3 regions of the Rhodopseudomonas telluris genome follow, and region 2 is predicted to be linked to each of the others. Evidence: riboswitches for the same ligand, from Rfam matches in the RefSeq annotation. Region 2 holds a riboswitch; each other region holds the start of a gene.
The links. A riboswitch is a leader RNA that binds a small molecule or an ion and turns the genes downstream of it on or off. The one in region 2 is predicted to bind cobalamin.
Positions count from the first base shown of each region.

Region 1: another riboswitch for cobalamin. It lies ahead of ACFFJ6_RS10545 (TonB-dependent receptor); the one in region 2 lies ahead of ACFFJ6_RS21130 (cysteine-rich small domain-containing protein).
Region 3: another riboswitch for cobalamin. It lies ahead of cobT (nicotinate-nucleotide--dimethylbenzimidazole phosphoribosyltransferase); the one in region 2 lies ahead of ACFFJ6_RS21130 (cysteine-rich small domain-containing protein).

Region 1 is NZ_JBHLWM010000004.1:137,266-147,483, reverse strand. It holds gene ACFFJ6_RS10575 (acyl-CoA dehydrogenase family protein) at 85-1,278, opposite strand; gene ACFFJ6_RS10570 (carboxymuconolactone decarboxylase family protein) at 1,491-2,036, shown strand; gene ACFFJ6_RS10565 (VOC family protein) at 2,199-2,693, shown strand; gene ACFFJ6_RS10560 (MFS transporter) at 2,870-4,081, opposite strand; gene ACFFJ6_RS10555 (MFS transporter) at 4,166-5,413, opposite strand; gene ACFFJ6_RS10550 (DUF938 domain-containing protein) at 5,513-6,214, opposite strand; cobalamin riboswitch at 6,348-6,547, shown strand; gene ACFFJ6_RS10545 (TonB-dependent receptor) at 6,652-8,748, shown strand; gene ACFFJ6_RS10540 (hypothetical protein) at 8,877-9,185, shown strand; gene ACFFJ6_RS10535 (hypothetical protein) at 9,367-9,546, shown strand; gene ACFFJ6_RS10530 (ABC transporter substrate-binding protein) at 9,861-10,218, shown strand, end outside.
Region 2 is NZ_JBHLWM010000008.1:791,095-801,312, reverse strand. It holds gene ACFFJ6_RS21155 (acyl-CoA synthetase) at 1-1,600, opposite strand, end outside; gene ACFFJ6_RS21150 (TRAP transporter large permease) at 1,649-3,529, opposite strand; gene ACFFJ6_RS21145 (TRAP transporter substrate-binding protein) at 3,542-4,561, opposite strand; partial or broken gene ACFFJ6_RS21140 (cobyric acid synthase) at 5,256-6,639, opposite strand; gene ACFFJ6_RS21135 (tyrosine phosphatase family protein) at 6,674-7,261, shown strand; cobalamin riboswitch at 7,319-7,523, shown strand; gene ACFFJ6_RS21130 (cysteine-rich small domain-containing protein) at 7,709-8,038, shown strand; gene ACFFJ6_RS21125 (ABC transporter substrate-binding protein) at 8,075-8,926, opposite strand; gene ACFFJ6_RS21120 (ABC transporter ATP-binding protein) at 8,944-9,732, opposite strand; gene ACFFJ6_RS21115 (FecCD family ABC transporter permease) at 9,729-10,218, opposite strand, start outside.
Region 3 is NZ_JBHLWM010000001.1:1,189,983-1,200,200, forward strand. It holds gene ACFFJ6_RS05430 (response regulator transcription factor) at 1-31, shown strand, start outside; gene ACFFJ6_RS05435 (SDR family oxidoreductase) at 50-832, opposite strand; gene ACFFJ6_RS05440 (glucose 1-dehydrogenase) at 941-1,702, shown strand; gene ACFFJ6_RS05445 (GMC family oxidoreductase) at 2,120-3,724, opposite strand; gene ACFFJ6_RS05450 (coniferyl aldehyde dehydrogenase) at 3,800-5,233, opposite strand; tRNA gene ACFFJ6_RS05455 (tRNA-Met) at 5,509-5,585, shown strand; gene cobF (precorrin-6A synthase (deacetylating)) at 5,629-6,396, opposite strand; gene cobS (adenosylcobinamide-GDP ribazoletransferase) at 6,493-7,263, opposite strand; gene cobT (nicotinate-nucleotide--dimethylbenzimidazole phosphoribosyltransferase) at 7,260-8,324, opposite strand; cobalamin riboswitch at 8,511-8,717, opposite strand; gene ACFFJ6_RS05475 (hypothetical protein) at 8,928-9,083, shown strand; gene ACFFJ6_RS05480 (DUF3095 domain-containing protein) at 9,162-10,218, shown strand, end outside.

The DNA.
Region 1 (10,218 bases), on a different contig from region 2:
GGCCCGGAATCCATATCCCCTGGCGGTGGTTATGGATTCCGGGTTCGCGCTGCGCGCGCCCCGGAATGACGTGGAGGGGCGGTGCTACGCCCCCGGCAGATCCAGGATGCGCTTGGCGACGATGCCGAGCATGACTTCGCTGGTGCCGCCTTCGATCGAGTTGGCCTTGGTGCGCAGCCAGGCGCGGGCGCGGGCGCCGTCGTGCGAGCGCTCGCTCTCCCATTCCAGCGCGTCGATGCCGCCGGCCGACATCAGGATCTCGTGGCGGCGCTTGTTCAGCTCGGTGCCGTAGTACTTCATGGCCGAGGAGAACGCCGGATGCAGTTGCCCAGCTTTCGCCAGATCGACCGCACGCTCAGCCGCGCAGGCCAGCGCCGCCTCATCGACGTCGAACGTCGCGATCTGGCCGCGCAGCACCGGATCGTCGAGCTTGCCCTGGTCATCGATGCCGAGCGAGGACGCCGCGACCTGGCCGAGCGGCCGGCCGCCGTCGCGGCCACCCATCCCGGAGATCATCGCGCGCTCGTGCTGCAGCAGATACTTCGCGACGTCCCAGCCGCGGTTGATGGTGCCGACGACATGCGACTGCGGCACCCGGACGTTGTCGAAGAAGGTCTCGCAGAACGGCGACTTGCCGGAGATCAGCAGGATCGGCTTGGTGGTCACGCCCTTCGACGTCATGTCGAACAGGATGAAGCTGATGCCGTCGTGCTTCTTGGCCGACGCGTCGGTGCGCACCAGGCAGAAGATCCAGTCCGCGTAGTTGGCGTAGGAGGTCCAGATCTTCGAGCCGTTGATGATGAAGTCGTCGCCGTCCGGCACCGCGCGGGTCTGCAGCGAGGCGAGGTCCGAGCCGGCGTTCGGCTCGGAATAGCCCTGGCACCAGCGGATTTCGCCGCGCGCAATCTTGGGCAGATGCTCGGCCTTCTGCGCCTCGTTGCCGTACTTCAACAGCGCCGGCCCGAGCATCCAGATGCCGAAGCTCGAGAGCGGCGGCCGCGCGCCGATCGCAGCCATTTCCTCGCGCAGGATCTTGTGGCGCGCGCCGTCAAGCCCGCCGCCACCGTACTGGGTCGGCCAGTCCGGCACGGTCCAGCCCTTGTCGCGCATCCGCTCGAACCAGACCTTCTGCGCGTCCGAAGCGAATTTGGCGTTGCGGCCGCCCCAGAAATTGTCCTCGTCGCCCTGCATCGGCTTGCGCATTTCCGGCGGGCAATTGGCCTCGAGCCAGGCGCGGGTTTCGCTGCGGAATTGTTCGAGATCGGAGGTGTCGGTCATCGGGGCTCCCATCCACCGGGGCGGACTTGACGCCCGCGTTGCATTTGATTGGGCCGGACCTTAGCGGTCGCCGGGCGAAATTCAATATCCGTGTTGCGCAGCGCCATGCGCCGCGCGCTCTGGCGTTTCGCCCGCAAACCCGTCACGTTTCGCATCCCGAAATTCAACGCGGCGCGCTGGGCTATGCGTCGCCTCACCACGAAGGAAACGCCATGCGCCTGAAGCTGCCCACGCCGGCCGAGATGAGCGACGATCAGCGCGCCATCTATAAAGAGTCGATCGCCAGCAAGCGCGGCACCCCGCCGCCGCCGATGATGGCGTGGCTGGCGAGTCCGGAGATGGCGCGGCACGCGACACGGCTCGGCGCCTTCCTGCGCTACGACACCTCGCTCACCGCGGCGGAGTCCGAACTCGCCATCCTGGTGACGGCGCGGCACTGGACCGCGCAGTTCGAATGGTACGCGCACAAGAAGATGGCGCTCGACGGCGGACTCGATCCGGCCATCATCGAGGCGATCCGCGATCGCCGGACCCCGGCCATCAGCGAGCCGAAGCAGCAGGTGATCTACGACGTCGCCCGCGCGCTGCACGAGGCCAAGGGCCTGCCGAAGCCGCTCTACGACGAGGCGATGCGAGTGCTCGGCGAGCGCGGCCTGGTCGAAGTGATCGGCCTGTGCGGCTACTACACGATGGTATCGATGACACTGAACACCTACGAGTTTCCGCTGCCGGATGGCGAGGTGCCGGAGCTGACCTAATCCGTGTCCCGGACGCGATGCGGCACGCAGTGCCGCTTCGCAGATCCGGGACCCCGGTTTACTGAGTTGCATAGCACCGGGGCCCCGGATCTGCAGCGCACCACGCCGCTGAAGCGGCGGCTGCGCAGCGTCCGGGGCACGCAGACTTGATGGAGGACCAACATGACGGAAGCCTCTCCCATTCCGACCGGCACACGAATCGGCCACGTCCATCTCAAGGTCGCCGATCTCGAGCGTGCGCTCGGGTTCTATTGCGGCGTGCTCGGCTTTCAGCTGATGCAGCGGATGGGCGATCAGGCGGCGTTCATCTCGGCCGGCGGCTATCACCATCACATCGGCCTCAACACCTGGGAGAGCAAAGGCGGCAGCCCGCCGCCGCCCGGCACGACCGGGCTGTTTCACACCGCGATCCTGTATCCGACCCGCGCGGCGCTGGCCGATGCGCTGCACCGCGTGCTGACCGCCGGCATCGCGCTCGACGGCGCCAGCGACCACGGCGTCAGCGAGGCGCTGTATCTGCGCGACCCCGACCAGAACGGCGTCGAACTGTATCGCGACCGGCCAGAGGCGGAGTGGCCGAAGACGGCCGACGGCAAACTGGCGATGTTCACGCGGCGGCTGGACATCGAGGACTTACTTCGCTCACGCGAAGCCTAGCACCACCCCTCCCCAAGTCATTCCGGGGCGCGCGCAGCGCGAACCCGGAATCCATAACCCCTGCGGCACGTGGTGAAACATGCGGCGTCTCCCCGGCGTGCTTAACCGCGAGTCCAGGGGGTATGGATTCCGGGCTCGCTCACTGCGTGAGCGCCCGGAATGACGGGGAGAAGTCGTTACTTCCGTTCTCGCACCAAAATCAGCGCCGCGGCGATCAGCTCCAGCAGGATGCAGACGGCGAATGGCAGCGTGTAGCTGCCAGACAGATCGCGGAGCAGGCCGACCACGCCCGGGCCGAACGCGTAGGTGACCTGGTTGATGGCGGTGTTGAGGCTGACCAGGACGCCGAACGAGCCGGGCGTGAATTCGCGCTGCACGATCAGCGCCGGCAGCGTGATCAGATTGCCGACCGAGAAGCCGAACAGCGCGCAGGCAGCCAGCATCAAGGCGGGCTCGCGTATCAGCAACAGGATCGTCAGCGCCACAGCCTGGCTGGCGAAGGACAGCGCGGAGGCGAGCCGCTGGTCGATGCGGTCGATCACCGCCGACATCAGGACGCGGCCGACCACCGCCATTATGGTCAGCAGCGACACCGCGGCGGCGGCGCGCTCGCGGCCGATCAGCGGATCCAGATACGCGATGACGTGAACGATGAAGCCCACCTGCGCGAACAGCACCAGCGCGAACGCGATGGTGACGATCAGGAAGTTGGTGTCACGCAGCGCGTGGCGCCGGATCGCACCCGACGACAGCGCCTGCACGGCGCCCGCTCCTGCGTGGCTCGCATGATGCAATGGCGGACGTCCGACGAACACCATCACCAGCGGTGCGATCAGCAGCAGCGACGCCAGCGCCGCCGCCAGCGTCGCGCCGGCGAAACCGAGATGGCCGATCGCCAGCACCAGCAATGGCACGCCGGCGATGCCGCCGAAGCTGGCGCCGTTCAGCGCCAGGCTGATCGCCATGCCGCGGCGCTTGTCGAACCACAGCCCGAGCGTGCTGGTGATCGCGCCGAGGCTGGTGCCGGCCCAGCCGATCGCCAGCAGCACGTAGATGCCGTAGAGCTGCCAGGGCGCATCGATACGACCGAGCAGCGCGGTGCCGAGCGCGGTCGCCGCGAGACCGCCGAGCAGGCAGGTCTTCGGTCCGACGCGGCGGATCGCGTCGCCCACGAAGGCGACCAGCAGCGCACCGCCGAGATAGAAGAACGTCGTCGCGGTCGAGATCAGCGACGCCGGCCAGCCGTGCAGGCGCTGCAGCTCGGCGAGATACACCGACTGGCCGTAGAAGCCGAGGGCCCAGCTGAAGGTCGCGACCGCGAAACACACCGCGACGATGCGCCAGCCCTCATAGCGGATCGAGGTCTCGTCGGGGATCGATCCGGTCATCGCGGGCGATCAGCCAACATCGCGCAGCGCGCCATCGTTTCCCCCTCGCCGGCGCTTTGCGGCCGGGTCGTTTAGTTGTCGCAGTCAGACGCCCCGGTCGGCGAGTTCGACGGCTTGCGCGGCGATTGGCTTGCGCGATTTCGCCCAGCCGCTGATTGCCAGCACGATGAGGCCGAGCAGCACCGGCGGGAACACCGTGAGATTGACGGTGGTCCAGCCATAGTTCGCCAGCAGTTGCCCCGACGAGAACGAGCCCAGCGCCATCATGCCGAACACCAGGAAATCGTTGAACGCCTGCACCTTGTTCTTCTCGCTCGGCTGATGCGTCTCCAGCACCAGCGCGGAGGCGCCGACGAAGGCGAAGTTCCAGCCGACGCCGATGACGAACAGGGTCGCCCAGAAATGCGGGGCGGAGATGCCCATGATGCCGATCGAGGCGCCCGCCGCTTCCAGCACCAGCCCCAGCGCGACCACGCGCGGCGCGCCGAACCTGGCGATCAGCGAGCCGGTGACGAAACTCGGCGCGTACATCGCCACGATGTGCCATTGCAGGCCGAAGTTCGAATCGCTGACCGGCAAGCCGCACATCTGCATTGCCAGCGGCGCCGAGGTCATCACCAGATTCATCATCGGATAGGCGATGACGCCGCACAGCGCCGCGGCGATGAAGCGCGGCTGCCGCACGATCTGTAGCAGCGGCCGGCCGCCGGCGAGATCGGCCGGCTGCGGCTTCGGCGCATCGACGCTCCACAGCACCGCCATGGCGATCAGCGCCACCGCGGCCTGCACCACGTAGCTGAAGGCGAACAGATAAGGCTGCCAGATCTCCATGGTCCACTGCACCAGCTGCGGACCGAGTACGCCGGCGAACACGCCGCCGGCCATCACCCACGACACCGCCTTCGGGCGATAGTCGGCGCTGGCGCCATCGGCGGCGGCGAACCGATAGGATTGCGCCACCGCGCCATACAGCCCGCCGAGGAAGGTCGCGACGCAGAACAGCGCGAACGAGCCGTACAGAATGGCCAGCGCACCGAGCGCACCGGCAGCCGCGCCGCAGCCGGCGCCGATCATGAACGAGGCGCGGCGGCCATAGCGGCGCGCGATCGCGCCGGTCGGCAGCGTGCCGGCCGCGAGGCCGACCACGTACATCGAGATCGGCACGGTGGCGAGCGCGACGCTCGGCGCCAGCTGCGCGCCGATGATCGCACCGGTGGCGAAGATCACCGCCGCATTGGCGCCGGTCAGCGCCTGCGCGGCGGCGAGCCGCCAGACGTTGGAGCGCGCCCGCGCGTCGTCGGAAATCTCGCAGGTCGCGGTCGCGTCAACCATCGGGTGTTTCGCCCTTCATCCGGCCGGTGCATCGCCGGGCCGTGGAATCGGCCGGCATCATAGGCGGCGACGGTCTGCGATCAACTGCCGCAGGCGCGGCTAACCTATGCGCGGCCTTCCGCTTTCGCCGCTGCGGGCGAAGCCCAGGATGAGATTGTTGGCCGGCATCGCGATGATCTCGGTCAGGCGCAGGCCGTGCTCCGCGCCGAGCTGCTCCAGCTCGCCGACATCGCGCACGCCCCAATCGGGATTGGCGGCGCGCAGGCTGGCGTCGAACGCCGCATTGCTCGGCGCGGTGTGCTGGCCGTCCTGCTTGAACGGGCCGTAGAGGATGAGTTGGCCGTCCGGCCGCAACAGCCGGGCCGCGCCGGCGAACAGCCCCTGCGCCACCGGCCACGGTGCGATGTGCACCACATTGGCGCTGAACGTCGCGGCGAGCGAGGCGGGATCGCCGTCGCTCACCATCCCGGCGGGCCATGCCGGATCGGACAGATCGATCCGCCGCGGCTCCCGGATATTGGCGAGCCCGGAGTGCGCGCGCCATGCGGCGATGCTGCTCAGATGCTGCGGATGGATGTCGCTCGGCCACCAGACGATCTCGGGATGTTGACGCGCGAAGGCGACCACATGCTGGCCGGTGCCGCTGCCGGCCTCCAACACGTCGCCCGCGACGCCGTGCAGCAGGCGCGCGAGCACATCGCGGATCGCCTGCTGATTGCGATGAAACGCGGCGGCATCGAGCCGCCCATCGGATTCGACAGGCCGACCGTCCTTGCCGAATTCGACCACATAGTCCGCCATCGTCACCGCGCCTTGTTGAGCTGGATCAAGCCGCATTGTTACTCGCAAGCAACAGCCGCGGACAATCCCACCGGCGAGCGCAGCAACCGGGCCGGCCACCGCCAACGGCGAATTGACTCCACGCCGTCCGATACTTCTAGTTGAATGTGACGGTTCCTCTCACGAGGATGAAAAGGGAATGCGGTGCGGAGCTTCACGCTCTCAGGCCGCAGCTGTTCCCGCAACTGTAAGCGGTTCGACTTCTGTCGGAATGCCACTGGGACCTCGGCCCTGGGAAGGCGACGGAAGATATCACCCGCGAGCCAGGAGACCTGCCGTCATTCGTGGTCACACGCGAGAGTGCCGGTCGGGAATTGCAGGCATTGGTTTCACCCGCGCAAGCATGGTGATCCCTCGTTCGCTGTGACGTGCCACTGAACGTCCGGCCGAGGTTATCCATGCCGTCTTCTCACTCCGCTGCACCGCGCACGCGCGCGCTGCTGTGCTCCACCATCCTGGCTTCCAGCCTGTTCGCCACGCTCGCGCCTGCGGCCGCGCAGGACATGCTGCCCGCCATCAACGTCACCGCGACGCGCACCTCCGACGCGATCGTCGGCACCTCGAGCACAGTGATCACCGCCGACGACATCGCGCATTCGCCGGCGCAGACCGTGCAGGACATCATCGCGCAGACGCCCGGCGTGCAGACCACGTCGCTGTATGGCGGCGTCAACGGCACCGGCTCGTCGGTCGATTTGCGCGGCTTCGGCGCCACCGCGACCTCGAACACGCTGTTCCTGATCAACGGCCGCCGCCTCAACGACCTCGACCTGCAGGGCGTCGACCTGTCGAGCATCCCGCTGCAGTCGATCGAGCGCATCGAGATCACCCGCGGCGGCAGCGGCGCCGTGCTGTACGGCGACAACGCGGTCGGCGGCGTCATCAACATCGTCACCAAGAGCGGCACCGGCGGCCCGCCCGCGACGTTCCGCGCCGAAGGCGGCGTCGGCTCATTCAACCAGCGACTCGCCGCGGTGTCGGCGGCGTTCAATTCCGGGCCGTGGTCGACCTCTGCGTTCGCCAACGGCGTCCGCTCCGACGGCTACCGCTCCAACAACGCGCTGGAACAGAACAACGCGATCGGCGAACTGCGCTACACCACCGGCGATCTCAGCGCGTTCCTCAACATCTCCGGCGACAACCAGCGTCTCGGTCTGCCCGGCTCGCGGATCGTCGATCCCTCGATCGGCGTCAACCAGCTGCAGACCGACCGCAGCGGCACCAGCACGCCGTTCAACTTCGCCGACAAGCAGGGCGCCAACCTCACCGCCGGCTTCACCAAATCGCTGTGGGACGGCGCCGAGCTGATCGTCGATGGCGGCGTCCGCGACAAGCGGCAACAGGCCGGCTATTTCGGCGACGTGCCGCTGCAGAGCTTCAACGCGAGCTGGTTCGACGCGCATCTCCAGACCTGGTCGATCACGCCGCGGCTTAGCATCAAGAACGCGTTCTTCGGCCTGCCGTCGAAGATCCTCACGGGCCTCGACTATTACGACGCGACCTATGATTCCGACCGCGGCCAGTATCGCGGCACGCCGCCGGTGCACGTCTACAATCTGTCGCAGAAGACGCTGGCCGGTTATTGGCAGCAGACCATCGCCGTGCTGCCGAGCACCGACTTCTCGTATGGCGGCCGGGTGCAGAGCGTGAAGGTCGACGCCGCCGACCGGCTCAATCCGCTGGCGCCGGGCTATTTCGGCGAAGCGCAGGCGCAGCCGCTGAACAGCACCGAGACCCAGCATGCGCTGCATGTCGGCCTCGAGCATCGCTTCAACGACGTGTTCAGCGTGTTCGCCCGCGGAGCGCGCGCGTTCCGCACGCCGAATGTCGACGAGCGCGTCGCCTCGGGTCCGTCTTATGATGCGTTCTTCAATCCGATTCCGGGCACCTTCGCGCTGAAGACCCAGACCTCGGTCGACGTCGAAGGCGGCTTCCGGATCAAGTCCGGCCCGTTCGAGATGCAGACCAGCGTCTACAACATGGATCTGACCAACGAGATCCGCTACGACCCGGTGAACTTCTACAACACCAACCTCGATCCGACGCGTCGCACCGGGGCCGAGACCAGCTCGTCGGTGCGGATCAGCGACAATTTGCTGCTGCGCAGCGGCGCAGCCTATACGCGGGCGACGTTCCGCGAGGGCCCGCTCTCCGGCAACGACGTGCCGCTGGTGTCGCGCTATACGGCGAATGCCGGCGTGACCTGGAACGTCTGGCAGAAATACGTCGTGTTCGATGCCACCGCGCGGGTTTGGAGCAGCCGCTTCATGGACAACGACAATGCCAACGGCCAGGTCAAGATCCCGGCCAACGGCACCGTCGATGTCAAGCTGAGCGGCGAAGTCGACCACTTCTTCTGGTCGCTGAGCGTGATCAATCTGTTCAACGCGCAATATTACGATTACGCGGTGGCCAGCACTTTCACGCCCGGCCGTTACGGCGCGTATCCGCTGCCGGGCCGAACCTATCTGGCCAAGGCTGGCGTGACCTTCTGACCGGACATCACGTCGCGCCACACCGACTATCGTGCATGACAGGCCCCGGCAGCAAAAGCTGTCCCGGGGCCTTTTTTCTTGCTACACCCCGCGCTTCCCAATTCCCCGAAGACAATCGACGTGGACGAATGACGAACGACGAAAATTCCCGCCCCGCTGCACGCTCTGGCGCAGCCGCACAGGAGACCGACAGCGGCCGCGCTGAACGCGAGGCCGCTGCGAAGGCGACTCTCGACAACATGGCCCGGCTGAGGGCGTTGCGTCTGGCGCGCGAGGCCGCCGAACCGCAGCGCGCTCCGACCAAGACCAAGCGCGCCAAGGCCGGCACCGGCAAGACCGCCGGCACGCGCACGGCTGCCGGCAAGTCGGCAGAACCGACGCCGCGCGCGCTGTCGGACTGGCTGGCCGAACAGCAGAAGGGCGGCCACCGCACCTGAAATGCCCGCGCCCTCCGCCCCGCGGGCGGCGCGATGCTGCCTTGTGCAAAATGCGGCCGGTAGCCGCTGATCATGGGCTAGATTGCAACTGTTTCGGTGGCCAAATGGCCGCGACAGGACGACAACGGACCCGAACCGCGCCACGGCGCGTTTCGGCCCCGTGCTGACGGGATCCAAGACGATGATCGGGTGGCAGAAGATCAAGCCCAAAAAGGTCCGCAAGGACAAGGTCGCCGCGACGACGAAAGAAGTCGCGGCCGCCAAGCCGGTGTCCGCGCGGCTGCCGGACGACGATCTCTACGACAGCGGCGACATCTGCGCGCCGGAGCGTGACCGCGACGACGAGCAGCGCGATCTCTAAGCGCGTCTGCGATCCGCCCTGACGGATCGCCGGGTGCGACGTTGTGCGGCAGGCACCCGATGCCTGCCGGCAAAGTAGCCGAAATATCCGCAGATCAGCTGGTTCGGCTCACGCTTATTCCGCCGCGATGAATTCTCCGACGCGTCGTCGACCTTCGCGCCGCGCTGCGGCGTGCAATTTGGATTCAAATGATTTGAACTCATGGCGGCCGCGTGAGAGCGTCGGCCGATCGCCGCGTGCGCCTAATCGGACGCGCGGACGATCACGACAGCCCGCACCGCAGAGTGCGGCTTCAACCAAAGAGAGGAAGTGCCATGACCACCCGCCTCAGCCTGCTCGCGGCCGGCTTGTTCGCCGTCGCAGCGGCTCAGCCCGCCTTCGCCCAGAAGCAATACGGCCCCGGCGTCACCGACAGCGAAATCAAGATCGGCCAGACCATGCCGTATAGCGGCCCGGCCTCGGCCTATGGCGTACAGGGCCACGTCGAAGACGCGTACTACGCCATGATCAACGCAAAAGGCGGCGTCAATGGCCGCAAGATCAAGATGATCAGCCTCGACGACGCCTACTCGCCGCCCAAGACGGTGGAGCAGACGCGGCGGCTGGTCGAGCAGGACGAGGTGCTGGCGATCATCGGCACCATCGGTACGCCGACCAACACGGCGATCCAGA
Region 2 (10,218 bases):
TCTGGATCTTGCCGGTCGAGGTCTTGGGGATTGCGGAGAACACGATGCTCTTCGGCGTCTTGAAGCCGGGGAGATGCTCGCGGCAATAGGCGATGATCTCGGCTTCGGTGGCGCTGGCGCCGTCCTTCAGTTCGACGAAGGCGCAGGGCACTTCGCCCCATTTCGGATCGGGCTTGGCGACGACGGCGGCGAACAGGATCGCCGGGTGTTTGTACAGCACGTCCTCGACTTCGACAGAGGAGACGTTCTCGCCGCCCGAGATGATGATGTCCTTGGAGCGGTCCTTGATGATGACGTAGCCCTCGGCATCGAGCACGCCGAGATCGCCGGTGTGAAACCAGCCGCCTTCGAGCGCTTCCCGGGTGGCCTTCTCGTTCTTGAGGTAGCCCTTCATCACGATGTTGCCGCGGAACATCACCTCGCCGATGGTTTCACCGTCGCGGGGGACTTCCTGCATCGTCTCCGGATCGAGCACGGTGACGGCTTCCTGCAGCGGGTAGGGTACGCCCTGCCGGCGCTTCAGCTTGGCGCGCTCGGCGACCGGCAAATCGTCCCAACCGGGCTGCTCGGCGCAGACCGAAGCGGGGCCGTAGACTTCCGTGAGGCCGTAGACGTGGGTCAGTTTGATGCCGATGGTCTCGGCGCCGGCCAGCACCGCCATCGGCGGCGCGGCACCGGCGATCAGGCCGACGACCGGCTTGGCGGCTGCGCCCTTCGGCGCGTCCGGCGCGTTGATCAGCGCGTTGTAGACGATCGGCGCGCCGCACATGTGAGTGACGCCGTGCTTGGGGATCAGCTCGAAGATCTTGGCCGGGTCGACCTTGCGTAGGCAGACGTTGACACCAGCCGCTGCCGCCAGCGTCCACGGGAAGCACCAGCCGTTGCAGTGAAACATCGGCAACGTCCACAGATACACCGGGTGCGTGCCGAGATTGCCGGCGAGGATGTTGCTGACGGCGTTCAGATACGCGCCGCGATGATGCGTCACCACGCCCTTCGGATTGCCGGTGGTGCCCGAGGTGTAGCCGAGCGCGATGGCGTCCCACTCGTCCTGCGGCCGCTCGCCGGTGAACAACGGATCGCCGGAGGCGACCGCGTATTCGTATTCGAGCTCGCCGATGCGGTGGCTGCCGGGAAACATCTTGTCGTCGACGTCGATCACCAGCGGCTTCGGCGATTTCATCAGCTTCAGCGCGTCGGCGATTACGGCGGAGAATTCCGGATCGACCAGGATGATCTTGGCGCCGCCATGCTCGAGCTGGAATGCGATCGCCGGTGCGTCGAGCCGGATGTTCAGCGCATTCAACACCGCGCCGGCCATCGGCACCGCGAAATGCGCCTCGACCATCGCTGGCACATTGGGCAGCATCACCGCCACGGTGTCGCCGCGGCCGATGCCGCTGCGCACCAGCCAGGACGCGAAGCGCCGGCAGCGGGCGCGGGTTTCCTTCCAGGTGTAGTGCCGGCCCTCATAGACCACGCTGGTGAGGTCGGGAAAGACGTTGGCCGAGCGCTCCAGGAAGCTCAGCGGCGACAGCGGCACGTAGTTGGCCGGAGTCTTGTCCAGCCCGATGCTGTAATGACCTTGCGGAGCGCTCATGACTGCCTCTCACTTGACGTGGCGCCGCTCCGTCCGAGCCCGCGGCACCTACAAAAATCCGATCGAAATCCACGGCACCGCCGCGACGATGATCAGGCCGACCATCAGCGCCAGCAGGTAGCCCCAGATCGGGCGCACGCCCTCGGCCGGATCGACCCGGCCGATCGCACAGGCCGCATAATAGCCGACGCCGAACGGCGGTGCGAACAATCCGATGCCCATCGCCAGGATCACCACCATCGCATAGTGCACTTCATGGACACCGATGGCACGCGCGATCGGAAACAGCAGCGGACCGAACAGCACGATCGCCGGAATACCTTCGAGCACGCTGCCGAGGATCACGAAGGCGACGATCGACACCGCCAGGAAGGTGCCGGCGCCGCCGGGCAGCCCGGTCATTGCCGCCGCCAGCGACCGGGAAAATCCGGACTGCGTCAGGCCCCACGCCATGCCGGTCGCGGTCCCGATGATCAGCAGGATCGCGCCGGACAGCGCCGCGGTCTCGATCAGCATCGGCAGCAGCCGCTTCCAGTCGAACTTTCGGTAGATCAGCAGGCCGGCCAGCACCGCATAGACGATGCCGATGGTCGAGACTTCAGTCGCCGTCGCGACGCCTTCGACCACGGCGGCGCGGATCACGAATGGCAGAGCCAATGCGGGCAGGGCGATGACCAGCAGTTTGCCGATCTGGGCGCCGCTGGCGCGCTTGATGTGGCTGAGGTCTTCGTCGCGATAACGCCACCACACCAGCGCCGACAGCGTGATCGCCAGCACCACGCCCGGCAGCAGGCCGCCGGTGAACAGCGCCGAGATCGACACGCCGGTGACCGAGCCGATGGTGATCAGCACCAGGCTCGGCGGAATGGTTTCAGTCTGCGCCCCGGTGGCCGAGAGCAGGGCGACGAGATCGCCCGGCTTGGCGCCGCGCTCCTTCATCTCCGGAAACAGCACCGGCGCGACGGCGGCCATGTCGGCGGCCTTGGAGCCGGAAATGCCCGACACCAGATACATTGCGCCGACCAGCACGTAATGCAGGCCGCCGCGAACATGGCCGAGCAGGCTGGCGAGAAACGCCACCATCGCGCGCGCCATACCGGTCATCTCGATCAACAGACCGAGAAACACGAACAGCGGCACCGACAGCAGGATCAGATGGCTCATGCCCTCGTCCATCCGGCCGACCAGCACCATCAGCGGCGTCCGCGTCGTCAGCGCCAGATAGCCGTAGATCGACAGGCCGAATCCGAACGCGATCGGCACGCCGGCGAACACGCAACAGCCGGCGACGCCGACAAAGAAGATCAGGAGGTTGATGTTGCCGAGCGGCTTGAGCAGAGGCTGCGCCAAGCAGAACGCGCCGATCAGCACCGCGACGGTGAGGGCGGCTGTACCCACCAGCCGCCAGTCGCCGAACCGGATCAGTCGCAGCAGCGCGAACGCCGCCATCAGCGCGGTGCCGACCGGCAGCGCCGCGGCACGCCAGCTGTTGGCCAGCGACAGCGCCGGCGTCGTGATGTAGCTCTCTTCGTAAGCGTACTCAGTGGCCGGCGCCGCGATCAGCAGCAGGAACGCCAGCGCGGCGCAGATCGCCACCAGATCGAGAAACGCGCGGCGCCGCGGCGAAGCCTTGGCCACCAGCGCGGTCATCCGCATATGCTCGCCGCGCCGGAATGCGACCGCCGCGCCGAACATCGCCAGCCACAGAAACAGGATCGAGGCGAGTTCGTCCGACCAGATCAGCGGGCTGTGAAACACGTAGCGCGACACCACGCCGGCGAACAGCACGACGACCTCCGCGACCACCAGCATGGCCGCGGGGATCTCCACCATCAGGCCGAACGCCCGCTCCAGCGCGCCGACCAGCGATCTGCGCGCCGGCGGATGCAGCGAGTCCACGGCCAATGCGTCGGCCCCGGCGTGCGCCATCGCCGCCGCCGGTCAGGCCAGCTTGCCGACGGACTTTTCCAGCAGCGACCAGGCCTGATCGCCGTATTTGCCTTTCCACTCGGCGTAGAAGCCGGCGGCGCGCAGCTTGTCGCGGAACGGCCCGATGGTCGGCTGGTTGAAGGTCAGGCCCTTGGTGGCGAGTTCGTCCTTGAGGCCGGCATTGAGCTTGGCGACGTCGGCGCGCTGATTGACGCCGGCGGCGTTGATGTTCTTGGCGACGATCTCGCGCAGATCAGCCGGCAGCCGCTCCCAGGCGCGGCGGTTCGCCAGGAACCAGAAGCCGTCCCACATGTGGTTGGTCAGCGAGCAGAATTTCTGCACTTCATAGAGCTTTGCGGTGGAGATGATCGCCAGCGGATTTTCCTGGCCTTCGACCACCTTGGTCTGCAGCGCCGAATACACTTCGCTGAAATTGATCGAGGCGGGCGCGGCGTCGAACGCCTTGAACATCGAGGTCCACAGCGGCGACACCGGCACGCGGATCTTGAGGCCCTTGAAGTCGTCCGGGCCGGTGATCGGCCGGGTCGAGGTCGTGGTCTGGCGGAAGCCGTTGTCCCAGATCTTGTCCATCACCACGAGGCCGGCCTTGCCGATCTCGCCGCGGACATAGCCGCCGAGCTCGCCGTCCATCGCCTTCCACACCGTGTCGTAGTCCGGAAACGCGAAGCCGATGCCGTTGATCGAGGCCGCCGGCACCAGCGTCGACAGGATCAGGCCGGACAGCGTGAAGAACTCGACGCCGCCGGAGCGGATCTGGCTTAGCATGTCGGTGTCGGAGCCGAGCTGATTGTTCGGAAAAACCTGCAGATCGACCCGGCCGTTGGTCTCGGTCTTGATCGCCGCCGACATTTCGCGGGCGCGGACGTTGAGCGGATGGGTGTCGGGCAGGTTGTTGGCGTACTTATAGACGAACTCGGCCTCCGCCGCGCGCGCCACCCACGGCGCCCCAACGCCGCCGACGACGGCCGCAGCCGCCGACGCCTTCAACATCGTCCTGCGCGAAATGCTCATCTGGCTTCCTCCAATAACGCTTCTTGTTTTCTGCGACCCGATCCGAAAAGTCGACGCGCCTTTGGTCATCATTTCGGCCCAGCCGGTCAAGCGATTTCCGTCCGGCGGACCGCGGCCATGGGACTTGTCCAGACGGTGTCGCGGATCGCGCCGGAAGCCCGGAGCGCCGGCCGCAGGACTGCGTGAGCGGGCCCAGCGTGAACGGCGAACGACCGGCTTGAGAGAATCGCGAGGCTTCGCGAGCGTGGCTCGGGCTGGATGAGATGACCGACGGAAACGCTCCACGTCATCATCAGGCCGAGACGGCTACGACATTGGCACGGAGCGGCATCGCAAACCGAAGCTGAGATCAATCCGACAGCAACACGCGGACGGACGACGAAAGCTGCTTGCTGCCGGCGTGCCGTCACGGCACCGCGCGCGGCGAACATTCGAAAGCCCGCGCAAGTTTATGGCATTTTCTTATAAATCTATATATTCCATAATATACCTTATGCGAATTACGGATATGGCTGTGGGGCATTCGAACGAGGCCTCGGCATCGCCAAGCGCACGGCCTCCTCGGTCTCGACCACTCTCCAGGCTGGACACCAACTAGGCCGGACACCGAGCTGCAACTGTCTCGAGCCCGACAGCCACACGGCCTGATGGCCGCGCCGCCGCGATGGTCGGACGATCGCGACGGCGTCGTTCGTCATCGCGCCAGCGCCAACAGTGCGTCGAGATCCAGGTTGCTCTCGCAATGGTCGGCCAAGGTCTCGAGCGCATCCTCGACGCGGCGCTCGAAATCGAGACCCGAGGTCGCGGCGCCGACCTGCCCCAGCCAGGCCGACCGGAAATCGTCGCCGCCGAAGATGCCGTGCAGATAGCCGCCGACGACCCGGCCGTCAGCCGACACCGCGCCTTCGGGCCGAAGCCCGGCGCGGTCGTCGAGCGTCAGCCACGGCCGCGCCAGGCCGGCGCCGGTGGTCCGGCCCATGTGCATTTCGTAGCCGGTGACCCGGCAGCCGCTGAGGCGGTCGCGGGCGTCGATCTCGACCAGGCGCTTGTCGCCAGAGATCTCGGTCTCGATCTCCAGCAGGCCGAGCCCGGCCGTCTCGCCGGGCGGACCTTCGAGGCCGAGCGGATCGCGGACGACACGGCCGAGCATTTGGAAGCCGGCACACAGCCCGACCACGCGGCCGCCGCGCCGGACGTGGGCGTGGATGTCGACGTCCCAGCCGGCCGCGGCTGGCCGCGGCGGCGCGCTCAAGCGCCAGCGAATCTTCGGCGGGCAGCCGGTCGGCGCCGGGAAACCAGCGCAGCACGCCGAGAAACGGCCAGCCAGTCTGCTCGGTGATGGTGCGGCAGCCCGGCTCGAATAGCGAGAAGTCGCCACGGAATTTGTTGATCAGATAACCAACCACGCGCGCGCGATCCGCTTCGCTTAGTAACACGTAGCTGCCGACCAGCGCCGCCATGGTGCCGCCGCGGTCGATATCGGACAGGAAGACGACGGGCAGATCGGCGGCCTCGGCGAACCGCATATTGGTGATGTCGGACGCGCGCAGATACACCTCGGCGCCACTGCCGGCGCCCTCCACCAGCACCAGATCCGAATCCGCGGCGACGCGTTCGAAACTGTCGAGCACCGCCGGGATCAGCCGCTGCCGCATATGGTGATAGACCCGCGCCGGACAATTGCCGAGCACCCGCCCCCGCAGCACCACCTGCGCGCCGATCTCGCTCTGCGGCTTCAGCAGCACCGGGTTCATGTGGATCGACGGCGGCACGCCGCAGGCCCGCGCTTGCAGCGCCTGCGCGCGGCCGATCTCGCCGCGCGGCGCTTTGCCGTCCGGCCTCGAAGGCAGATCGGAATCTGCCGCGACGGCGGCGTTGTTACTCATGTTTTGCGCCTTGAACGGACGCACCGCGAGGCCGCGCCGCGCATAGGCCCGGCACAGGCCCGCCACCACCATGCTCTTGCCGACGTCCGAACTGGTGCCCTGGATCATCAGCGCGCGGGCGCACCGTGGGCCGGTGTCCGGCCGGGCGGAAAAGCGGATACGGGAAATCAGGTCATCGACGTCGACGGTCATGGCGGCACTCGGTTGGAAGAGATCGGATGACGTCGTGGGTGAGCACGACGAAGAGGTGATCGCGGCCGGCTTGACGGTTGTGGCGCGCTGCCGGATAGGACGCGGCATGATCATCGTCAGCGCGCTCGATCACGCCCCTCGCCTTGTCGCCGAGCGCCGCCCGGCGCGATCGCTGTCCCTGATGGCGCCGTGGCAGCGCGTGGTGTTCGATGAAAGCTGGTTGCCGGCCGACCGCCTGATCCTTGCGTTCAACGACGTCGATGTCGCCGGTTCGGTTCACGTCGCGCCGGACGATGCGATCGTGCGCCGGATCATCGAGTTCGCGCGCGGCTGCAGTACGGACGAAGACGTGCTGGTGCATTGCTGGATGGGCGTCAGCCGGTCGCCGGCCGCCGCCTATGTGATGGCGTGCGAACGCGCACCGGGCGACGAAGTGATCATCGCCGATGCGCTGCGCCGCGCCTCCCCAACCGCAACGCCGAACAAGCTGATGGTCGCGCTGGCGGACGATGTGCTGGCACGCAACGGCCGAATGGTCGACGCCATCGCCGGCATTGGTCGCGGCCGCGAGGTCGACGGCGAGGTGCCGCCGTTCGAACTGCCGCTCGGCCGCTCGGCTTAGTTCGACCAACAAACGAGAGCATTCGCTTTGGTCTTGCACGTCGCCGCGCGGCGTGCTGTGCTTTGTGCTGCCTACGGTGCCTCTCGTGCGAGAGGTGAAACTGGGAATGCGGTGCGGCGAGAGATCGCCCATGCCGCAGCTGCCCCCGCAACTGTAAGCGGATCTGTCCGGACCAGCATGCCACTGCGTCGCGATGCGACTCGGGAAGGCGATCCGGACCACATCCGCGAGCCAGGAGACCGGCCGCAGGCGTTGTTCAACCCGGATCGACGGTGGGTCGATAGCAGGAGCTCGCGATGACAACGGCGAACTGATCGGCATCAGCCGGGCGCGGAATGCGCCGCCTCCCCCCAGATATGTGCTGACGCCGCACCACGGCGTCGATCGCCGTCCGCACGCGCAGCTGCGTCTGCGCCCAGCTCGGATGGCGTCTGTCATCGAGCCACCATGGAACCGAAAGACACCACGACCAACGAAGCCTTCAAGGGCTTCACCAACGCGGCCTGCCCGTTCCTGCCGTGTCATCCGGGCGTCGAGCGCGAGTTCAACTGCCTGTTCTGCTACTGCCCCCTGATCGCCTACGAGTGCCCGGGGCCCTATCAGGTCTTCACCGATCGCAACGGCCTGCTGCGGAAGGATTGCAGCGCCTGCACGCTGCCGCATAACGGCTATCGCCGCTCCTGGAAATTCATCCAGCGCTGGCTCGAAAAGCCGCGCATCTGGGACGGCTGCGCGCAGGATCCCAAACGGATCAAGGACGCTACGTCCGAGCGATGAGTAGCTGATCGATGGCTCGCAGGCGCAAATCCTCATCTAGTCACTGGCCCGCGCGCCCACCGGCAGCGTCCCCGCGTGGTCGATGCGTTCGATCGCCGCGACCAGCCGGTCCAGCGCCACCGCGAACATCGCGCCGCCGCAGATCGTCAGCGGCTCCGGAATGACGATGCGGCGGCTTGGCGGATAAGCGCGCTGGATCGACGGATGCAGCAACAGCGCCTTGCCCTGGTCCTCGGCCGCGGGCTGATCCTCGGCGAGCAACAGCAGATCGGGCCGCGCCGCGACAATCGTCTCCAGCGATGCGAAACCGCCATAGGCGTAGCCGAGATCAGTAGCAGCGTTCGACAGACCCGCGGTCTTCAGCAGCGAACTCAGCAGGCTGTCGCCGCCCGTCACCCAGCCGCGCCGCGACAGCGCCAGCACCCGCGCAGGATGTCTTGCCGCCGCAGCCTTGGCGCGCCCGATCGCGCGATCGAGCTCGGCGATCATCGCATCGGCGCGTTCAGGATGCCCCACCAGCCTGCCGACCCGCACGATCTGCGCCTTGACGTCGTCGATGCTGCGCGGCGTGTCGAACTCCTCGACCCGCAGGTTCTTCGCGCGCAGGATGTCGCGTGTCGCCCGCTTTCCGTAGCGTCCCGCCAGAATGACGTCGGGCGCAAGTATCAGAAGGTCTTCGGCCTCTCCCGACAGCCGCGGATAGCGCTCGGCCTGCTTCGCCAGCCACGACAGATGCGGATCACGCGCATAGGGCCCGAGCCCGACGATTTGGTCGGGATCGGCCAACCCGAGCAGCAACTGATCGGTGCACATATTGATCGAGGCGATCCGCGCGGCCGCCGTGGCCGATGGCGCGGCGATCAGCCCGGCGCAACTGATCACCACCATGAGCAACCACCTCCGCATCACGCGCTCCGCATCGCCCACGGCACCAGCACGGGCTGTGCCTCGTGATCGGCGCGATAGGCGTCGATCGCAAACACTTCCGCGAGTTTCGGCGGCGCCAGCACGGCGTTCGGCGGCCCCATCGCCGCAAGCCGGCCGTCGAGGAGCATCAAGACCTGATCGGCGAATCGCGCCGCCAGCCCGATGTCATGGGTGACGACGATGACCAGCGCGCCGGCGCGAGCCTGGCGCTGCAGCAGCGCCATCACCGAGAGCTGGAAGTAAGGATCGAGCGAGGCGATCGGCTCGTCGGCGAGCAGCACTGGCGCGGCGGTCGCCAGCGCCCGCGCGATGGCGACGCGGCGCCGCTCGCCGCCGGAAAGCTCAGTGACCGGGCGATGCTGTAGCGGCGCGAGATCGACATCGTCGAGCGCGCGGCTCACCGCGTCGTAGTCGCCCGCCTGCAGGCGGCGCGGATCGGCGCCGCCATGCGGATAACGGCCCAGCGCGATCACGTCGCGCACCGGCAGCGGCCAATGCACCGCCTCACCTTGCGGCACATAAGCGAGCTGCCGCGCGCGCTGCCGCACCGGCATGCGGGCGACATCCTGGCCGCCGAGCAGCACCCGGCCCTCGCTTGGTACGAGTCCCGCAAGCGCGCGCAGCAGCGTGGTCTTGCCGGCGCCGCTGGGGCCCACCACGGCTGCCAGGCAGCCACGCGGCAGGGCGAACGAGATCGGCTGCACCAGCACACGGCGGCCGAGACTGACCCGCAGCCCATCGGCGACGAAGTCATTACCCTGGATCATGCCATGCTGCCGCTGAGTGCGCGGCGCTCGCGCACCACCAGATAGAGAAAGAACGGGACGCCGATCAGCGCCGTCAGCACGCCGACCTTGATGCCGCTGCTCGACGGGATCAGGCGCACCGCGATATCGGCGGCGAGCAGCAGCGCCGCGCCGCCGAATGCGCTCGGCAACAGCAACCGGCCCGGATCGTGCCCGACCAGCGGCCGCATCAGATGCGGGATCACCAGACCGATGAAGCCAATCGTCCCGGACACGGCGACGGCAGCGCCAACACCGAGCGCGACGCCGAGGATCACCTGCAGCCGCAGCCGGCCGACGTCGACGCCGAGGCTCTGCGCGGCCTCCTCGCCGAGGCTGAGCACACGAAACGCCTCGCCGCGCGTCAGCAGCAGCGCCGCGCCGCAGGCCATGAACGGCAGTGCCAGCGTGACGTGCTGGAAGCTGCGGTCCTCGAGCGAGCCGAGCAGCCAGAACGAGATCTCCAGC
Region 3 (10,218 bases), on a different contig from region 2:
CCGCATCGTGATGACGGCGCCGAGGACTTAGCGTCACGGGCGGACGCAGTTACAGCGTGCCGGGGAAGGCGCCGCCGTCGAGCAGGATGTTCTGCCCGGTGATGTAGCCCGACCGCGCGCCGCACAGGAACGCGCAGGCCAGCCCGAATTCCTCCGGGTCGCCGAATCGGCCCGCCGGGTTCTCGTTCATCCGCGTCTGCAGGATCTGTTCGGCCGACACGCCCGACGCCTTGGCCTGGCCCGCCGCCACGCCCCGCAGCCGGTCGGTGTCGAACGGGCCTGGCAGCAGCGCATTGATCGTCACATTGTGCCGGACCGTCTTGCGCGACAGGCCGGCGACGAAGCCGGTGAGGCCGGTGCGTGCGCCGTTGGACAGGCCGAGCACGTCGATCGGCGCCTTCACGGCCGCCGAGGTGATGTTGACGATGCGGCCGAACTTGCGCTCGATCATCTTGTCGACCGTCGCCTTGATTAGCTCGATCGGCGTCAGCATGTTGGCGTCGAGCGCCTTGATCCAGTCGTCGCGCGTCCAGTTGCGGAAATCGCCGGGCGGCGGACCGCCGGCATTGTTGACCAGGATATCGGGCTCCGGGCAGGCCTTCAGCGCGGCGGCGCGGCCGTCCGGCGTGGTGATGTCGCCGGCCACCTCGAGGATCTCGACATCCGGATAAGCCTTGCGCAGCGCCGCCGCAGCCGCGGCCAGCGCTTCGGCGCCGCGGGCCGTCATCGTCACATGCACGCCCTCGGCGGCGAGCGCCTCGGCGCAGGCGCGTCCCAGTCCCTTGCTCGATGCGCACACCAGCGCGCGGCGGCCCTTGATTCCCAGATCCACGTTTCACTCCCGGATGATCGGCGATGTCGGTGAGGCCGGCACTCTAGCCATCCCGGTCCGGCATGGTAAGGGGAGGGCAACGCATAACGCATCAACGGGAAACGCGGCATGGATCAACTGTTCGACGTCAGCAACGAAGTCATTCTGGTCACCGGCGCCTCGCAGGGTCTCGGGCGGCAATTCGCCCGCGTGCTCGCCGAGCGCGGCGCGGCGGTCGTGCTCGCCGCGCGCCAGACCGACAAGCTGAAGGCGCTCGAACAGGAGATCAAGGATAAGGGCGGCCGCGCCGTCGCGGTGCAGATGGACGTCACCGACCTCGCCTCGATGGCCAGCGCGCTCGATCAGGCCGAGGCCGCGCTCGGCCCGGTCACCGTGCTGATCAACAATGCCGGCGTCGCCACCGAGAAGCTCGCGGTGGACACCAGCGAGGCCGACTGGGACAAGGTGATCGGCGCCAATCTCAAAGGCGCGTATTTCCTCGCCACCGAAGTCGCGCGCCGAATGATCGCGCGCCAGCAGGGCGGCAACATCATCAACATCGCCTCGGTGCTCGGCCAGAGCGTGCTGAAATTCGTCTCGCCCTACGCGATCTCCAAGGCCGGCATCATCCAGGCCACCAAGGCGATGGCGCTCGAACTCGCCAGCTCCCGCATCCGCGTCAACGCGCTGGCGCCCGGCTACATCGACACCGACATCAACCGCGACCTGTGGGCCACCCCCGCCGGCGAAAAACTCCTCAAGAGCATCCCCCAACGCCGCGTCGGCCACGAATCCGACCTCGACGGCGCCATCCTGCTGCTGTCGTCGAACGCCTCGCGCTATATGACCGGGAGCGTGGTGACGGTGGATGGCGGGTTCTTGCTGGGGTAGTTAGTAGAACGCTTCATCGATTGATTGAAGCAATCCGGCCTTTGCAGAAGCACTGAGTCCTCATCCTGAGGAGCCCGGCGAAGCCGGGCGTCTCGAAGGATGGGGCCACGCAGCGCCGGTGGCGCATGGTTCGAGACGGCGCTGCGCGCCTCCTCACCATGAGGATGTACTTGTGGCTTCCATCATCAGGCCTGATACCACGTAACGCAGAGCGGCTCGAGTGGCTGAAGCTCACGAGCACAGCCCCTCGCCCCGTCATTCCGGGGCGCGCGCAGCGCGAACCCGGAATCCATAACCCCTGCGCTCTCGGCTGACCACAGTCGACGACCGCGTGGCGTCAACACCAGGCCGCAGGGAGTATGGATTCCGGGCTCGCGAGCTGCGCTCGCGCCCCGGAATGACGGGGAGAGGGCGGTGCTAACGCATCTCCCCCCTGATCAAATCCGCCGCCTTCTCGCCGATCATGATGGTCGGGGCGTTGGTGTTGCCGCCGATCAGGGTCGGCATCACCGAGGCATCCACGATGCGGAGGGCTTCGAGGCCGCGGACCTTGAGGTGCGGGTCGACGACGGCGGTGGGATCGTTCGCCGCGCCCATCTTGCAGGTGCCGACAGGGTGATACACGGTGTCGACGCGGGCGCGCAGGATGGCGCGGATGTCGTCGTCGGTGCGCACATTCGCGGTGAACAGGTCCTTCTGCTGCAGCGCACGTAGCGCCGGCGTCTCCATCAGCCGCTGCGTCGTCTTGTAGCCGGCCACCATCGCCTCGAGATCGTCCGCCTCGCCGAAGAAATTCGGATCGATCCGCGGTGCCGCCAGCGGATCGGCGCTGGTCAGCCCGACGCTGCCGCGGCTCTTCGGGCGCAGCAGGCAGACATGGCACGAGAAGCCCGTGCCCCAGTGCCGCTTGCGGCCGTGATCGTCGACCATCGCCATGCCGAAATGCAGCTGGATGTCCGGCACGTCGAGATCCGGCCGCGTCTTCAGGAAGCCGCCGCATTCGGCGAAGTTGGTCGCGAGCGGGCCGCGCCCCTCGCGGCGATACTGGCCGATGGTGGAGAGCAGCCGGCCGATGCCGGTGAAGCTGGTGCCGGTGAAGTAGGGCGCGTCGGACTGATAGGCGAAGATGAAGTCCGGATGGTCCTGCAAATTCTGGCCGACGCCGGGCAGGTGATGCACGGTCGCAATCCCGTGCCGCTGCAGCATTTCGCCGTCGCCGACGCCCGACAATTGGAGTAATTGCGGCGTCTGGAACGCGCCGGAGGCAAGGATCACTTCGCGGCGCGCACGCACCTGCCGGGTCTCGTTGTCCTTGCGGAATTCGACGCCGACCGCGCGGCCGCCCTCGAACAGAATCCGCGTCGCCTGCGCGCCGGTCTCGACCCGCAGGTTCGGCCGCGTCGCCATATGCGGATGCACGTACGCGCGCGCGGCGCTCCAGCGTTCGCCCTCGTGTTGCGTGAGCTGATACAGGCCGAGGCCTTCCTGCTCCTCGCCGTTGAAATCGTCGCGCACCCGGAACTGTGCCTCGCGCGCCGCCTGCAGGAAGATCTCGTGCACTGGATTGTCGGTGCGCAGCCGGTTCACATGCAGCGGCCCGCTCTGGCCGTGATACGCGCCGTTGAATTCGGCGTTGTTCTCGGAGCGCTTGAAGTAGGGCAGCACGTCCGCATAGGACCAGCCGTCGGCGCCGAGTTCGGCCCAGTGGTCGTAGTCCCATTTGTGGCCGCGGATATACACCATGGCGTTGATGGCCGAGGAGCCGCCGAGCGCCTTGCCGCGCGGCTGATAGCCGATGCGGCCGTTGAGCCCCGGCTGCGGCACCGTTTCGAAATGCCAGTTGTTGAGCTTGCTCGGCACCATCAGCGACAGCGCGTAGGGCGTCTTCACCACCCAATTGTCGCCGGGCCCGCCGGCCTCGAGCAGCGCCACCGACGTGCCGGGATCTTCCGACAGCCGTCCGGCCACCGCGCAGCCGCCCGAGCCGCCGCCGACCACGACAAAGTCATAGGTCTCCGTCATCGTTTCCTCCTGGATTATTCTTGTTTGTTGTCCGCGCCGGCTCTGCGTCCGGTCGCTGGTCGTTCCATCGTCAGATCAGGACAGCCATCGCAGCACTTTCGACAGCCGTGCGATCTTGCCGCCGTAGGGCGGGTAGAGATCGGCGAAGCGGTTGTAAGGCGAGCGATAGAACACCGGCTTGAGCTGGCTGAAGGTGTTGAAGCCCCATTCGCCGTGATACGCGCCGGTGCCTGAGGCGCCGACGCCGCCCATCGGCTGGTTCTGCTGCGCGAAGTGCACCAGGCAGTCGTTGATGGTCACGCCGCCCGAGACGGTGCGGGCCAGCACCTCGTCGCGTGCGGCCTCATCGGTACCGAACCAGTACAGCGCCAGCGGCCGGTCGCGGCCGTTGATGAAGCGGATGGTCTCCGCCGCATCGTCGGTGCCGAGGATCGGCAGCAGCGGGCCGAAGATTTCTTCCTGCATGATCTTCATGTCGGACGTGGCGCCCAGCACCAGCGTCGGCGGAAACTTGCGACGGCTGCTCCACGCCGCATCGTCGGCTGAGGCGGGCTGCAGCAGCGTCGCGCCCTGCGCGGCGGCGTCGTCGACCAGCCCCTTCAGCCGCGCATAATGCCGGTCGGCGACGATCGAGGTGTAGTCGGCGTTGGCCGGATCGCTGCCGAACATCCGGGCCATCGCGGCGCGGATCTTCTCCGCCAGCGGCTCGACCTGGTCGCGCGGCGCCAGCACGTAGTCCGGCGCGATGCAGGTCTGGCCGGCATTCATCAGCTTGGCATAGGCGATCCGCGGCGCGACCTCGTCGAGATCGGCGGAGCGGTCGACGATGGTCGGCGACTTGCCGCCGAGCTCTAGTGTGACGGGCGTCAGATTGCGGCCGGCGGCCTCGGCGACGATGCGGCCGACGCGGGTCGAGCCGGTGAACATCAGATGGTCGAACGGCAGCCGCGCGAACGCCTCGGCGATGCCGTCCTCGATCCCGGTCACCACCATCTCGTCGGCGTCGAATTTCGCCGCGACGGTCTCCTGCAGCAAGGCCGAGAACGCCGGCGACAATTCGCTCGGCTTGATCATCACCCGGTTGCCCGCCGCCAGCGCCCCGATCGCCGGCGCGATGGTGAGCTGCAGCGGGTAATTCCACGGCGCGATGATGCCGACCACGCCGAGCGGCTGCGGGATCAGCCGGTTCTGTCCCGGCCAGAACTGCAACTCGGTCTTCACCTTGCGCGGCGTCATCCAGCGTTTGACGTGCTTGGCGGTGTGCTTGATGTCGCCGAGCAGACTGAGCGTCTCGGCGATCAGCGTTTCGACCGCGCAGCGATGGCCGAAATCAGATGAAATTGCCTGCTCGAATCGCTTCTCGTTGTCCGTCAGCAGGCTGCGCAGCCGCGCCAGCCGATCGAGTCGCAGCTCCAGTGTCGCGGGCGCCTCGTCGCGGGAGCGATCGAACATGCGGTGAAAGCTGTCGTGCAGGGCATTGGCCCCGAAGCCGGTCAACGGCTGGTCCATGGTGCGCTCCCGTTTCGGCCGATGTTGATGTTTTAGGCCGATTTTGACGAAGTCTTGCAGGGACACGGTCCGCCCGCAACCGCATCCGGTTCCGGCCGTCATATAATCTTGAAAATCTGCGTCGCGGGGCTTCCCAAATCCCCCGTGCGTTGCTAGACACCCCTCGCGCCCCGGGCACTGCCCCGGGCCCCTTCTCAGGAAGCTTCCGGGAGGATCGATCGACGCTCTTGGGCGTTGATGGTCTTCGGTTTTCTGAAGAAAGCGCAAAGGTTTAACGCGGGGTGGAGCAGCCCGGTAGCTCGTCAGGCTCATAACCTGAAGGTCATAGGTTCAAATCCTATCCCCGCAACCAAATTGAACCCCGGTCCTCAGCGGCCGGGGTTCTTTTTTGCGCCTTACGCTTTGGCCTTGCCGCCCCTGCGCAGCAGATAGATGTCCATCACCCACCCCTTCGCCTCGCGCACCTGCCGCCGGGTGCGGCTGATGTCGGCGGCGACGTCCTTGAGCGGGCCGGAGATCAGGACTTCGTCGGCGAGGCCGAGATTGGCGGCCCAGTAGATCTCGAGGTCGGCGGGGTCGATCTTGGCGAAGGTCTCGTCGCCGTCGAGCATCACCACGGTGCTGTCGGCATCGATCGGCAAACCAGCCGCGAGTTTGCGGCCGGTGGTGATGGTGATCGGCTCGCCGATGCGGTTGAGCGCGATGCGGTGCCGCGCCGCCAGCGCCTGCACGGCGGTGATGCCGGGGATGATCTCGTAGTCGATCGCCAGCCCCTGCGCGCGCAGGCGATCGAGGATGCGCAGCGTGCTGTCGTAGAGCGACGGATCGCCCCACACCAGAAACGCACCGCACGCGCCGTCCGCGAGTTCGCTCGTCAGCAGCGCTTCGTAGCGCGCGGCGATGCGGGCGTGCCAGTCGTCGACCACCGCGCGATAGTCATCGCCGGCCGGTGCGCGCTGCGGGATGTCGATGCTGACGAAGCGGGTGTCCGGAGACTTGATGAAACGTCGGCAGATCTCTTCGCGCGCGGTTTTCAGTTCGGCCTTCTCGGCGCCCTTGTCGGGCAGGAAGAACACGCTGGCGCGGTTCAGCGCCTCGACGGCCTGCAGCGTCAGGTAGTTGGGATCGCCGGGGCCCATGCCGATCAGGAGAAGTTTGCGCATCGGCGGGAAGTCCTATTGCTTCGTGATGAGCAGAGATTCCGGGTTCGCGCGCCAAGGGCGCGCGCCCCGGAATGACGTTGGGGATGGCGTGTGCAACTAACCATGGCCGGCTAGCGCCGCGACGCCAAGCAGCAAGCCGATCTGCGTGAGTTGTTCTGTCGCGCCGAGGACGTCGCCGACATAGCCGCCGATCAGCCGTGCGGCGGCCAGCGCGGGCAATGCGCCCAGCGCGACGGCGCCGATCAGTCCGCAGGCGGCGGCGCCGGGTTCGGCGGCGATCAGCCACGCCAGCCCGAGCAGCGTCAGCAGCATGGCGACGATGGCCTTCGCCGGATCGAGTCGTTGGTCCGGATAGTTCAGCTTCGCGGTCGCGACATTGCCCGCATAAGGCAGCATCGACATCGCGGCCAGGATACCGGCGCGGCCGAGGCTGTGGCTGGCGACCAGCGCGGCGGCGCCGACCCAGGGCGGCAGTGTCGCCAGCGCGGCGATGCGAATGATCAGGCTGGCGATCAGTGTGACGGCGCCGTAATTGCCGATCCGGCTGTCCTTGATAATCGTCAGCCGCTGCTCGCGCGTGCGGCCGCCGAACAGCCCATCCGCGCTGTCGGCAATGCCGTCCTCATGCAGCGCGCCGGTGAGCGCCACGCCGGCGATCACCGACAACACGGCCGGCACCAGCCCCGACCAGATCGCCGACGTCGCGATCAGCACGCCGCCGCAGAAGAGGCCGATCAGCGCGCCGACTAGAGGAAAGTACTTGGCGGCGGGGAGCAGCCAGCCATCGTCGAACTGCGCGGCGCGCGGCGCTGGCAGGATCGTCATGAATTGCAGCGCGTTGAAAAACGGGCGGAGTGCGGGCGTCACTGCGTCTGTCCAAGGCGGCCGGCCAGCACGTCGGACAAGTCCGCCAGCTCGGTCAGAATGCCGGCGGCCGCCCGCACCAGCGGGATCGCCATCAGCGCGCCGGTGCCTTCGCCGAGCCGGAAGCCGAGATCGAGATAGGGCGTCGCCGCCATCGCCTCCAGCAGTACGGCATGGCCGCGCTCGGCCGAGCGATGCGAGAACACGCAATAGGCCCGCGCGGCCGGATGCAGCCGCACCGCGACCAGCGCGGCGGCGCTGGCGATGAAGCCGTCGATCACCACCGGCCGGCGCTTGGCCGCGGCGGCCAGCACAGCGCCGGCCATCATGGCGATCTCGTAGCCGCCGAATTCGGCCAGCACCTCGAGCGGCGCGCTCGCTGCCGTGCGCGCGGCCGCCTTTTGCGCGATGGCGCGCTTGTGCAAGACGCCAGCGTCGTCGAGCCCCGCGCCGCGGCCGACGCAATCGCCGATCGGCGTGCCGGTGAGGCGATGCGCGATCAGCGCCGCCGACGTGGTGTTGCCGATGCCCATTTCGCCGATCGCCACGATATCGATGCCGCCGTCGATCGCGTCGGACACCAGTGCGATCGAGGCGCTGAGCGCGCGGCGGGCGTCGTCGATGCTCATCGCGGGCTCACGACTGGCATTGCGCGTGCCGTAGCCGATCTTGCGGTCGATCAGTCCGGGATGCGGTGGCACATCCGCCGCAATGCCGGCGTCGACCACACACACTTCGGTCGCGGCGGCTTTCGCCAGTACGTTCATGCCGGCACAGCCCGCCAGATAGGCCGCGACCATCGCCTGCGTGACGCTCGCCGGGTAGGGCGAGACGTGGTCTTCGGCGAGGCCGTGATCGCCGGCGAACACGAACACCATCGCACGATCGGTGCGCGGCGGCGCCGGGTGCCAGATCAGCCCGAGCTGGACGGCGAGGTCCTCCAGCCGGCCGAGCGAGCCCGGCGGCTTGGCCTTGCCGTCGATCCGGGCGCGGAGCGTGGGTTCAAGCGAGTTGTCGACGGCGGAGACCGCCAAGGTCGCGAAATGGTCGAGGGGAGCGTGCATGGTACGAATTCGTCGAGGCAAGATCGTTCGGATGCGGAGCGGGCGACACGGCCCAGCGGCAGATCGCGTCGCGCCACCGCGCGCGCATGCGCAGAGGTCGGCGATCAGGCGCGGCTGTTGTGGGGACGGACTACGTCGGAAGCGGATGCGGCATCGGAACGTCCTTCTTCGACCCACCGTCGAATGGCATTGCGCAGATCTCCGGCCGGTCTCCTGGCTCGCGAATGTTGTCCCGATCGCCTTCCCGAGGCCGGAGAATGGCCGCAGTGGCTGGTGTGATCGGAGACGATCCGCTTACAGTTGCGGGGGCAGCCGCGGCCTCGGCGATCGCTCGCCTCACCGCATTCCCGTTTCACCCTTTCGAGAAAGGGCACCGAAGATGCCGCACAAGAGCACGCGGCACCGCCCGGCGCAACATTAGTTGCCACCGTCGGGCGCGCGTTCAGACGAAGGTGCAACGGCGCCGGGCGAGCGCGCCGCCGGCGCATTTTAGGAGCGCCCGGATGCGAAGCGGTTGATCGGCATGCCGCGATTCTGCTCTAAGTCGCCGCCAAAGCTGTGAGAGGATCGGCCACGCGGCGTCCGGCATCGGATCGGGCCGCCGTGCAGAGGGAACTGGATCGCTTGAAATCGCTCGGCATCATCGTCCTGCTCGCCTTGGCGGTTTTCGCCTACGGCCTGTACACCGACATCACCCTGACGCGTTGCGTGCGGGGATCGGTGACGGCCATGTTCGGGCTTTGCGCCAAAGGTGACTGATCGCGGCCGAGGCCGCTTCCACGCAAACCGGCGGCCGGCGACGCCGTATCTGTGCGGCATCGACTGGAGCTTGCGTTTATGACCGTGGCGAACAGCGACTCGTTCTACGACCGCGTGCCGGTGTTCTCCGGGTTCGCCAACCTGATGGACCCGGCGCTTTACGCCTCGGTGCCCGACGATTGGGTGGTCGGGACGGCCGACATCGTCAATTCCACCGGGGCCATCGCCGCGCAGCGCTACAAGGCCGTCAACATGGCGGGCGCCTCGGTGATCGCGGCGATTGCCAACGCGCTGCAGGGTCGCGATTTTCCGTTTGTGTTCGGCGGCGACGGCGCGAGCTTCGCGGTCGCGCCGCACGATCTCGCCGTGGCCCGTGATGCGATGGCGGCCGCGGCCGCCTGGGTCCGCGACGAACTCGAGCTGACGCTGCGCATCGCGTTGGTGCCGGTCGCAACGATCCGGGATCGCGGGCTCGACGTCCGCATCGCGCGGTTCGCGCCGTCGCCGCATGTTCGCTACGCGATGTTTGCGGGCGGCGGTCTCGGCTGGGCGGAAGCCGCGATGAAACGCGGCGAATTCCTGATCGATCCGGCTCCTGCCGGGACGATGCCCGATCTCAGTGGTTTGTCGTGCCGGTTCGAGACGATCCCGGCGGCCCACGGCGTGATCCTGACGCTGCTGCTGGTGCCCACCGTCAGCGCCGACAGCGCGGCGTTTCGCGCGCTGGTCGAACAGGTGGTGGCCCTGACCGAGCGCAGTCCCGACGCCGGCCGGCCCGTGCCGTCTCAGGGGCCGACGATGCGATGGCCACCCGCGGGCTTCGAGCTGGAAGCGCGGGCAGCCGGCGGCGGTCCGTTGCTGCTGCGCCGCGTCGGCGTTCTGCTCTGGACGCTGTTCGTCTATGTGATCATGCGGTTCGGCATCAGCTTCCGAGGCTTCGTGCCGCAAACCTATATGGCGCAGGTGCCGGAGAATTCCGACTTCCGCAAATACGACGACGGATTGCGGATGATCCTGGATTGTCCGCCCGATGTCGCCGACGCGCTGGAGCAGCGGCTGGCGGAGGCCGCCGCCGCGGGCATCGCCCGTTACGGCGTGTTTCGCCAGGACGCGGCGATGATGACCTGCTTCACGC